Regions from separate parts of the Serratia montpellierensis genome, predicted to be linked through region 1. Evidence: predicted binding sites of a transcription regulator. Region 1 holds the regulator's gene; the other holds the start of a gene.
The links. The regulator ArgR, encoded in region 1, controls arginine synthesis, uptake and breakdown. The targets are predictions, from matches to a motif close to ANTGAATAAAAATACANT.
Positions count from the first base shown of each region.

Region 2: the regulator ArgR is predicted to act here: its motif matches at 2,530-2,547, upstream of argC (N-acetyl-gamma-glutamyl-phosphate reductase).

Region 1 is NZ_VOSN01000002.1:116,672-121,096, forward strand. It holds gene mpl (UDP-N-acetylmuramate:L-alanyl-gamma-D-glutamyl-meso-diaminopimelate ligase) at 1-1,094, shown strand, start outside; gene yhcN (peroxide/acid stress response protein YhcN) at 1,291-1,554, opposite strand; gene yhcN (peroxide/acid stress response protein YhcN) at 1,675-1,938, opposite strand; gene argR (transcriptional regulator ArgR) at 2,353-2,823, opposite strand; gene mdh (malate dehydrogenase) at 3,288-4,226, shown strand; gene FUU19_RS01825 (helix-turn-helix domain-containing protein) at 4,295-4,425, opposite strand, start outside.
Region 2 is NZ_VOSN01000010.1:112,940-117,364, forward strand. It holds gene ppc (phosphoenolpyruvate carboxylase) at 1-1,073, opposite strand, end outside; gene argE (acetylornithine deacetylase) at 1,332-2,477, opposite strand; gene argC (N-acetyl-gamma-glutamyl-phosphate reductase) at 2,694-3,698, shown strand; gene argB (acetylglutamate kinase) at 3,719-4,425, shown strand, end outside.

The DNA.
Region 1 (4,425 bases):
ACGACGCCGTGTTGCGCGATCGTTGGGTACTGGCGGTCGCCGGCACCCACGGCAAAACCACCACCGCCGGCATGGCGACCTGGATCCTCGAGGCCTGCGGTTACCAGCCCGGCTTCGTCATCGGCGGCGTGCCCGGTAACTTCGACGTATCGGCGCGCCTCGGCGGCAGCCCGTTCTTCGTGATCGAGGCCGACGAGTATGACTGCGCGTTCTTCGACAAGCGCTCCAAGTTCGTGCATTACAGCCCGCGCACGCTGATCATGAATAACCTGGAGTTCGACCACGCCGATATCTTCGACGATCTGAAAGCCATCCAGAAACAGTTCCACCACCTGGTGCGTCTGGTGCCGGGCAAAGGCAAGATCATCCTGCCGGACAACGACAGCCACCTGAAACAGGTGATGGCGATGGGCTGCTGGAGCGAGCAGGAGCTGGTGGGGGAAGAGGGCACCTGGCGTGCGCAGAAGCTGACGCCGGACGCCAGCCATTACGCGGTGTTCCTCGACGGCGAACAGGTCGGCGAAGTGAACTGGGCGCTGGTGGGCGAGCACAACATGCATAACGGCCTGATGGCCATCGCCGCTACCCGCCACGTCGGCGTTCAGCCGGCGGACGCCTGCCGCGCGTTGGGCGATTTCATCAACGCCCGCCGCCGCCTGGAACTGCGTGGCGAAGCCAACGGCGTCACGGTGTACGACGACTTCGCACACCACCCGACGGCGATCCTCGCCACCCTGGCCGCGCTGCGCGGCAAGGTCGGCGGCACGGCGCGCATTCTGGCGGTGCTGGAACCGCGCTCCAACACCATGAAAATGGGCATCAGCAAAAACGATTTGGCGCCTTCGCTCGGCCGTGCCGACGAAGTGTTCCTGTTCCAGCCGCACCACATTCCGTGGCAGGTGGCGGAAGTGGCGGATGCCTGCGTGCAGCCGGCGCACTGGAGCGCGGATCTCGACACGCTGGTGGACATGGTGGTGAAAACCGCACAGCCGGGCGATCACATTCTGGTGATGAGCAACGGCGGCTTCGGCGGCATTCACGATCGCTTGCTGGACGCGCTGGCGAAAAAGCAGGAACCGAAAGTCACCTACTGATCGTTAACCGCATTAGTCACATCAAGGGCCGCATTCGCGGCCTTTTTTATGGGCGTAAAAAAGCCCTCGCGAGCGAGGGCAACGGGGTTCGTCGGATAGGACGACGAGAGGGTCTCTGGGAAATCGGCGTTTGCGTCAGAACTCGGCAGTGGCAGTGACGAGGGTAATCAGCTCTGCAAAGCCGTTCCCAGAGTTGTTATTTGTAAATCTCGGCGGTGGCGTGGTAGTTGCCTTCATTACGCGCTTCGATCACGCGGTAGGCGGTTGCGCCTTTCGCGTCGGCTTTCTCAGACAACGCCTGGCGAATGTCGGTCGGCGCCCCGTCGATACCGCTGACGGTAATGGTACCGATAGATTGCAGGTTGGCGGTCTGATCGTTAGTCACTAACTGGGCGGCAGACGCGCCGAAGGAGATGACAGACAGCAAACCGAGTGCAGCAAGCGTAGTTTTCATGTTCATGATAGCGATCCTTGGTCATAACAGCCTGGAAGGGCTTGGCAGCGATTTTTATTCTTGAAGGCCGTTATGACAGCGTTTGATTCCAGAGAGGTATTGCCCGTTGCCGGGTAATGCCGTTACTTATTTGTAGATTTCAGCGGTCGCGTGGAAGTTGCCGTCATTGCGCGCTTCGATCACGCGGTAGGCGGTCGCCCCTTTGGCGTCAGCTTTGTCGGACAGCGCCTGACGAATGTCGGAAGGCGCAGCGGCGACGCCGCTTACGGTGATCACACCGGCCGGCTGCAGTTTTGCGGCTTGAGTTGCGTCAACAGATTGTGCTGCGAATGCACCAAATGAAAGCATGGACAGAACGCTCAGGGTTGCAACGGTAGTTTTAATTTTCATCATCTCACCTCATCGTATTCTTTTATCAGTTCCAACGAACTGTGATTCAGTTCACGAAAATGAGTATACAGCTAGTAACGCGAAAAATTAATAGTTCGCTAACAGTTGCTAGTGAAACTTTAACCTCATGATCCTTATTTTTTATAACCGTAAGGAATAAAAAACGCTCATAAAACGATCTTTTGATGTTAAATTTATGTGATTTCAATGAGGTAAGTGATTTTGACCAAAAGTGCGGAAGATCACAGTGGGTACTGCTGGTTACATGGAGATGTCATGGAAATGTGTTGTTGAGGAATAGAAAAGCAGTGTTAAACGCGCTTGAAGGTAGGAAAGGTAACGCGAGGGTTAAAGAAGCGCTAACAAAGTGCGGGCTACAGCCGCACTTTGTTAGCGCTTTGTTAGCGCCAGGTTTCACAGCTCTTGCTCGAACACGCCCAGGATCGCTTCATGCAGTTTCTGAGCGGTAAAGCCGCTGGACGGGGTGACGAAAATCGTATCGTCGCCGGCAATCGTGCCGAGGATGCCCTGGGATTTACCCAATGAGTCGAGCAGGCGGGCGATCAGCTGTGCGGCGCCCGGGCTGGTGTGGATCACCACGACGGCGTCGTTATGGTCGACGTCCAGCACCAGATTCTTCAATGGGCTGGTGGTGGTCGGCACGCCGAGCTCGGCAGGAAGGCAATACACCATTTCCATTTTGGCATTGCGCGTACGCACCGCGCCGAACTTGGTCAGCATGCGCGATACTTTGGATTGGTTAATGTTTTCGAAGCCTTCTTCTTGCAGCGCCAAAACGATCTCGCCTTGAGAACTGAATTTTTCTTCTTTCAATAACGCTTTGAACGTCTTGATCAGATCTTCCTGTTTTGCGGGATTACGCATTTTGCACCGTGGAATGTTGATAGTGGAAGTCATGATTATGCATATAGATGAATTTTTATGCAACAAAGGCCGACCCAAAGAAAATAAACATGACCGGGCGGCGAGGAAAGGGCGGCATTTTAACAAAATCCGGCTGCGATGAATATGCCCTTTTGACGACGGAAAATCGGCCTGCGGTGGTAAATAAAATGTTATTAAAATGATGTTGTTCTGATGTTGCGTAAGGGTGTAATGTAACGGCCGGTTAACTTGCTCGTGAATAACCTCGCACTATTTTTGATTAGTGTGCGCTATGCCCTTCATGCGTAAGCGATTTAATCTAAAATGGGCGCGACAGCGGCCATTTCATTACACCTGCAGGCAAGAATTGGCTAATTTATTGTTTTAAAAGGTGTAATGACTTAAGGTCCGTAACCAACACATTCACGGCGCTTTATATATTTAAGATAATAAAGGAGTATAGGATGAAAGTTGCAGTTCTCGGTGCTGCTGGCGGTATCGGCCAGGCCCTCGCCCTTCTACTCAAAACCCAGCTTCCTTCAGGTTCTGAACTCTCTCTCTACGACATTGCCCCTGTTACCCCAGGCGTTGCCGTCGACTTAAGCCACATCCCAACCGCAGTTAAAATCAAAGGCTTCAGCGGCGAAGACGCGACTCCGGCTCTGCACGGTGCGGACGTGGTGCTGATTTCCGCCGGTGTGGCCCGTAAGCCTGGCATGGATCGCTCTGACCTGTTCAACGTTAACGCCGGCATCGTGCGTAACCTGATTGAGCAAGTGGCGAAAACCTGCCCGAAAGCCTGCATCGGCATCATCACCAACCCGGTTAACACCACGGTAGCCATCGCGGCGGAAGTGCTGAAAAAAGCCGGCGTTTACGACAAGAACAAACTGTTCGGCGTGACTTCGCTGGATATCATCCGTTCCAACACCTTCGTGGCCGAGCTGAAAGGCAAGCAGCCGGAAGAGCTGAACGTGCCGGTTATCGGCGGCCACTCTGGCGTGACCATCCTGCCTCTGCTGTCGCAGATCCCGGGCGTGAGCTTCACCGATCAGGAAGTGGCGGATCTGACCAAACGCATTCAGAACGCCGGTACCGAAGTGGTGGAAGCCAAAGCCGGTGGCGGGTCTGCAACGCTGTCCATGGGCCAGGCGGCCGCACGTTTCGGTCTGTCTCTGGTGCGTGCACTGCAGGGCGAGAAAGGCGTAGTGGAATGCGCTTACGTTGAAGGCGACGGCAAATACGCTCGCTTCTTCGCACAGCCGCTGGTGCTGGGCAAGAACGGCGTTGAAGAGCGCAAAGATATCGGCACCCTGAGCGCCTTCGAGCAGAAAGCGCTGAACGAGATGCTGGATGTGCTGCACAAAGATATCGAACTGGGCGAGAAGTTCATCAATAACTGATCGTTGCCGATAGTCAGCCGATAAACGCCGCCGGACGCTGTTCCGGCGGTTTTTTTTTTGCCCCGCGTTCACGATTTGATGCGTGCCTTGCGATCCAGCAGGCAATCGCTGCGGGGATCGTAATAGCGGCTTGGCCAGATCTCCGAAGGGTGGATGCCTATCGCTTCGGCGATCAGCCATTCCCCCTTTGGCCACGGGC
Region 2 (4,425 bases), on a different contig from region 1:
CAGGCATACAGCGGTTCCCACAGCTGCTCGTTGTTCACCAACAGGTCGTGCGGTTTTAGCACGCGCTCGCCTTTCAGGCGGCCTTCCAGATAGGCCTGGGAGCTCATCAGCTGGCTGCGCAGCTGCTTCATGATTTCGCGGTACGGTTCCTGCACCTCGTCACCGCCGGCGCGGGCGCGCAGCTCCGGGGTACACTCGGTCATCGACAGCTCGGAGACCAGCACCTGAATATCGCGGGTGAACAGGTCACAGGCTTTCCAGCGGCTGAGCAGCAGCACATGGCGGGTAATTTCGGCGGTCACGTTCGGGTTGCCGTCGCGGTCGCCGCCCATCCAGGAGGTGAAGCGCACCGGCACCGCTTCCGCCGGCAGGCTGTAATTGATGGAATTTTCCAACTGCTCATTGAACTCGCGCAGGAACGCCGGCACGCCTTCCCACAGACTGTTTTCCACTACCGCGAAGCCCCATTTGGCTTCGTCGATCGGGGAAGGGCGATGTTTGCGAATCTCATCGGTGTGCCACGACTGGGCCACCAGCTGGCGCAGGCGGCGCATAATCTTGTTGCGCTCGTAGTCGGCCAGATCGTTGTGATCGAGCTGGCTGAGGCAGGTATTGACCTCTACCAGTTTGTGGATCAGGGTGCGGCGGGTGATCTCCGTCGGGTGCGCCGTCAGCACCAGCTCGATGGAGAGTTGCGACACCGCGTGCTGCAGCTCTTTGTCGCTGAGCTTTTTGTCTTTGAGGCGACTGAACAGCTGCGCCAGCGCTTCCGGGTTGCTGGCGGCCTCGCCGTTGGGCGAAATGCTGTGGTACTGCTCGGCGACGTTAGTCAGGTTGAGGAACTGGCTGAAGGCGCGCGCCACCGGCAGCAGCTCGTCGTTGGACAGGTTCTGCAGGGTGGAGAGCAGCTCCTGGCGATGCGCTTCGTTGCCGGCGCGTGAGGATTTGGAAAGCTTACGGATGGTCTCAACGCGATCGAGAATATGCTCGCCCAGCGCTTCTTTGATGGTATCGCCGAGCAATTTGCCGAGCATACTGACATTACTGCGCATTGCCGAATATTGTTCGTTCATATAACCCCTGACCCAGTTCTGTATGATTTTTATCTTGTAAATAAATTTCACGCGTCAGGCGCAGACCGCCTGCCTGATCACATCGCGTTCCTGTCCAATCGTCAATTGACACTATTTTTAGCAAAAAAACATCAAAATCGGCGCATTTTCTGAAATTTAATTACGGCGCGTCGGTTATCAGCACGGCTTATTTCGCCGTTTTCTACTTATTTTGAGTTAGGGGAAAGCATAAAACATTTCCCCTGTTAAATGTCGGGTTTATTGCCGGCAAAAGTGATTGACCAGCTGGCCCAGCAGTTTGCGCGTCGGTTCGATAAACGCGGTGTCGATGTATTCGTCCGGCTGGTGGGCCTGATCGATGGAACCGGGGCCGAGCACCAACGTCGGGCAAACCTGCTGCACGAACGGCGCTTCGGTGCAGTAGTTGACCACCTGCGTGCGGGTGCCCAGCAGTTCCTCGATCACCGCCACCATGCGGTGGTCGGTCGGGCATTCGTAGCCCGGCACCGACGCGTGTAGCTCCTCGATGGTCAGGCGGCCCGGCCAGCGTTGACTTACCGGCTCCAATGCCTGATGCATCAGTTCGTTGATGTTGTCGAGCGTCATGCCAGGCAGCGGGCGGATATCCAAGTGCAGCTCGCAGCAGGCGCAGATGCGGTTGGCCGCGTCGCCGCCGTTGATATGGCCGAAGTTCATGGTGGGATAAGGCACGGCGAACGCCGGGTTGTTGTAGCGCTCCTGCAGGGTTTTGCGCAGCTCCATCAGGCGGCCGATGGATTCGTGCATCAGATCGATGGCGTTGACGCCGCGCGCCGGATCGCTGGAGTGGCCGGACTGGCCGACGATGCGAATGGCGTTGGCCATGTGGCCCTTGTGCGCACGCACCGGCTGGAGCGAGGTTGGCTCGCCGATGATGGCGAAATCCGGCCGAATCGCGGTGGAGGCGGCGAAATAACGTGCGCCGGCCATCGTCGTTTCTTCATCTGCGGTGGCCAGAATGTACAGCGGCTTGGTCAATTTGCTCGCGTCGATATCGCGCACCGCATCCAGAATAAAGGCGAAGAAGCCTTTCATGTCGGCGGTGCCCAGGCCGTAGAGCTTGTTGTCATGCTCGGTCAGGGTGAAGGGATCGCGCGTCCAGCGGCCCTCGTCGTAAGGCACCGTATCGGTATGACCCGCCAGCAGCAGGCCGCCGCTGCCCTCGCCGATGCTGGCCAGCAAGTTGAATTTGTGGCGCGATTCCGGCACCGGCTGTACGTCGACGCGAAAGCCCAGGTCGGCAAACCATCCTGCCAGCAAGTTGATTAACGCCTCATTGCTCTGATCGAGGCCGGCATCGGTGGCGCTGATTGACGGAGTGGCGATCAACGCCCGGTACAGCTCAATAAATGGAGGTAATTTCATCTTCACTGTTGACAGCCTTTGGTTAGGATAGTATCAATATTCATGCATTTATTTTGAATAAAAATACAGTAAGCCGACGCGTAAGGGAACCCGATACCCGGATGTTTATAAAAGCATCAACGCCTGGCTCCGTGGGTGAACGGCGCAACAACGCTGGCTAGCCCTGTTACCTGGGTCGCAAGCGACCGCACGTCAGTTTAGAAGGTGAAAGGCCACATGTTGAATACGCTGATCGTTGGTGCCAGCGGTTACGCCGGAGCGGAGCTCACGGCTTACCTGAATCGCCACCCACACATGAACATAACCGCTTTAGCGGTTTCAGCGCAAAGTGCAGATGCAGGAAAGTTGCTTTCCGATCTCCATCCCCAGTTGAAAGGCATCGTCGATCTGCCGCTGCAACCGTTGACCGACGTTGCCAAGGCGGCGCAGGGCATCGACGTGGTGTTCCTCGCCACCGCCCATGAAGTCAGCCACGATATCGCACCGGCCTTCCTGGCGGCGGGCTGCGTGGTGTTCGATCTGTCGGGCGCCTTCCGCGTGCAGGACGCCGGTTTTTATAGCCAGTATTACGGTTTCGAGCATCAGCATGGCACCCTGCTGGAGCAGGCGGTGTACGGCCTGGCGGAGTGGCAGAGCGACAAGATTAAACAGGCGCAGCTGATTGCCGTGCCGGGCTGTTACCCGACGGCGGCGCAGCTGGCGCTGAAACCGTTAATCGAAAAACAGCTGCTGAACCTCGACCAGTGGCCGGTGATCAACGCCACCAGCGGCGTTAGCGGCGCCGGTCGCAAGGCCAGCATGACCACCAGCTTCTGCGAAGTGAGCCTGCAGCCGTACGGTATTTTCACTCACCGGCACCAGCCGGAGATCGCCGCGCACCTGGGCGTGCCGGTTATCTTTACGCCGCACCTGGGCAACTTCCCGCGCGGCATCCTTGAAACCATCACCTGCCTCCTGAAAGCCGGCGTGACCGCGCAGGACGTCGCGGCCGCCTATCATGCTGCCTATGACGACAAGCCGCTGGTGCGGTTGTACGACCAGGGCGTGCCGGCGCTGAAAGCGGTGGTGGGGTTGCCGTTCTGCGACATCGGTTTTGCGGTACAGGGCGAGCATCTGATCGCCGTAGCGGTGGAAGACAACCTGCTGAAAGGCGCGGCGGCGCAGGCGGTGCAATGCCTGAATATCCGTTTCGGCTTCCCGGAAACCCAGTCACTCCTTTAAACCAGCGTGAGTAAACAGCAATGAACCCGTTAATTATCAAGTTAGGTGGCGTGTTATTAGACAGTGAAGAAGCGCTGGAGCGTCTGTTTACCGCGCTGGACAGCTACCGCCAGCAGCATCAGCGTCCGCTGGTGATCGTGCACGGTGGCGGCTGCGTGGTGGACGAACTGATGAAGCAGCTCGCCTTGCCGGTGGTGAAAAAGAATGGCCTGCGGGTCACGCCGGCCGATCAGATCGACATCATCACCGGCGCGCTGGCCGGCACCGCCAACAAAACGCTGCTGGCGTGGGCGATTAAACATCAGATCAACGCCGTCGGCCTGAGCCTGGCGGACGGCGGCAGCGTGGTCGTGACCCCGCTCGATCCGGCATTGGGTCACGTCGGCAACGCGCAGCCCGGTTCGCCCGCGCTGATCAATACCCTGCTGAGTGCCGGCTACCTGCCGGTGGTCAGCTCCATCGGCATCACCGCCGAAGGGCAGTTAATGAACGTGAACGCCGATCAGGCGGCGACGGCGCTGGCGGCGACGCTGGGGGCGGACCTTATCCTGCTGTCGGACGTCAGCGGCATCCTCGATGGCAAGGGGCAACGCATTGCGGAAATGACGGCGCAAAAAGCGGAGCAACTGATCGCGCAAGGCATCATCACCGATGGTATGGTGGTGAAGGTGAATGCGGCGCTCGACGCTGCTCGCACCCTCGGCCGCCCGGTGGATATCGCCAGCTG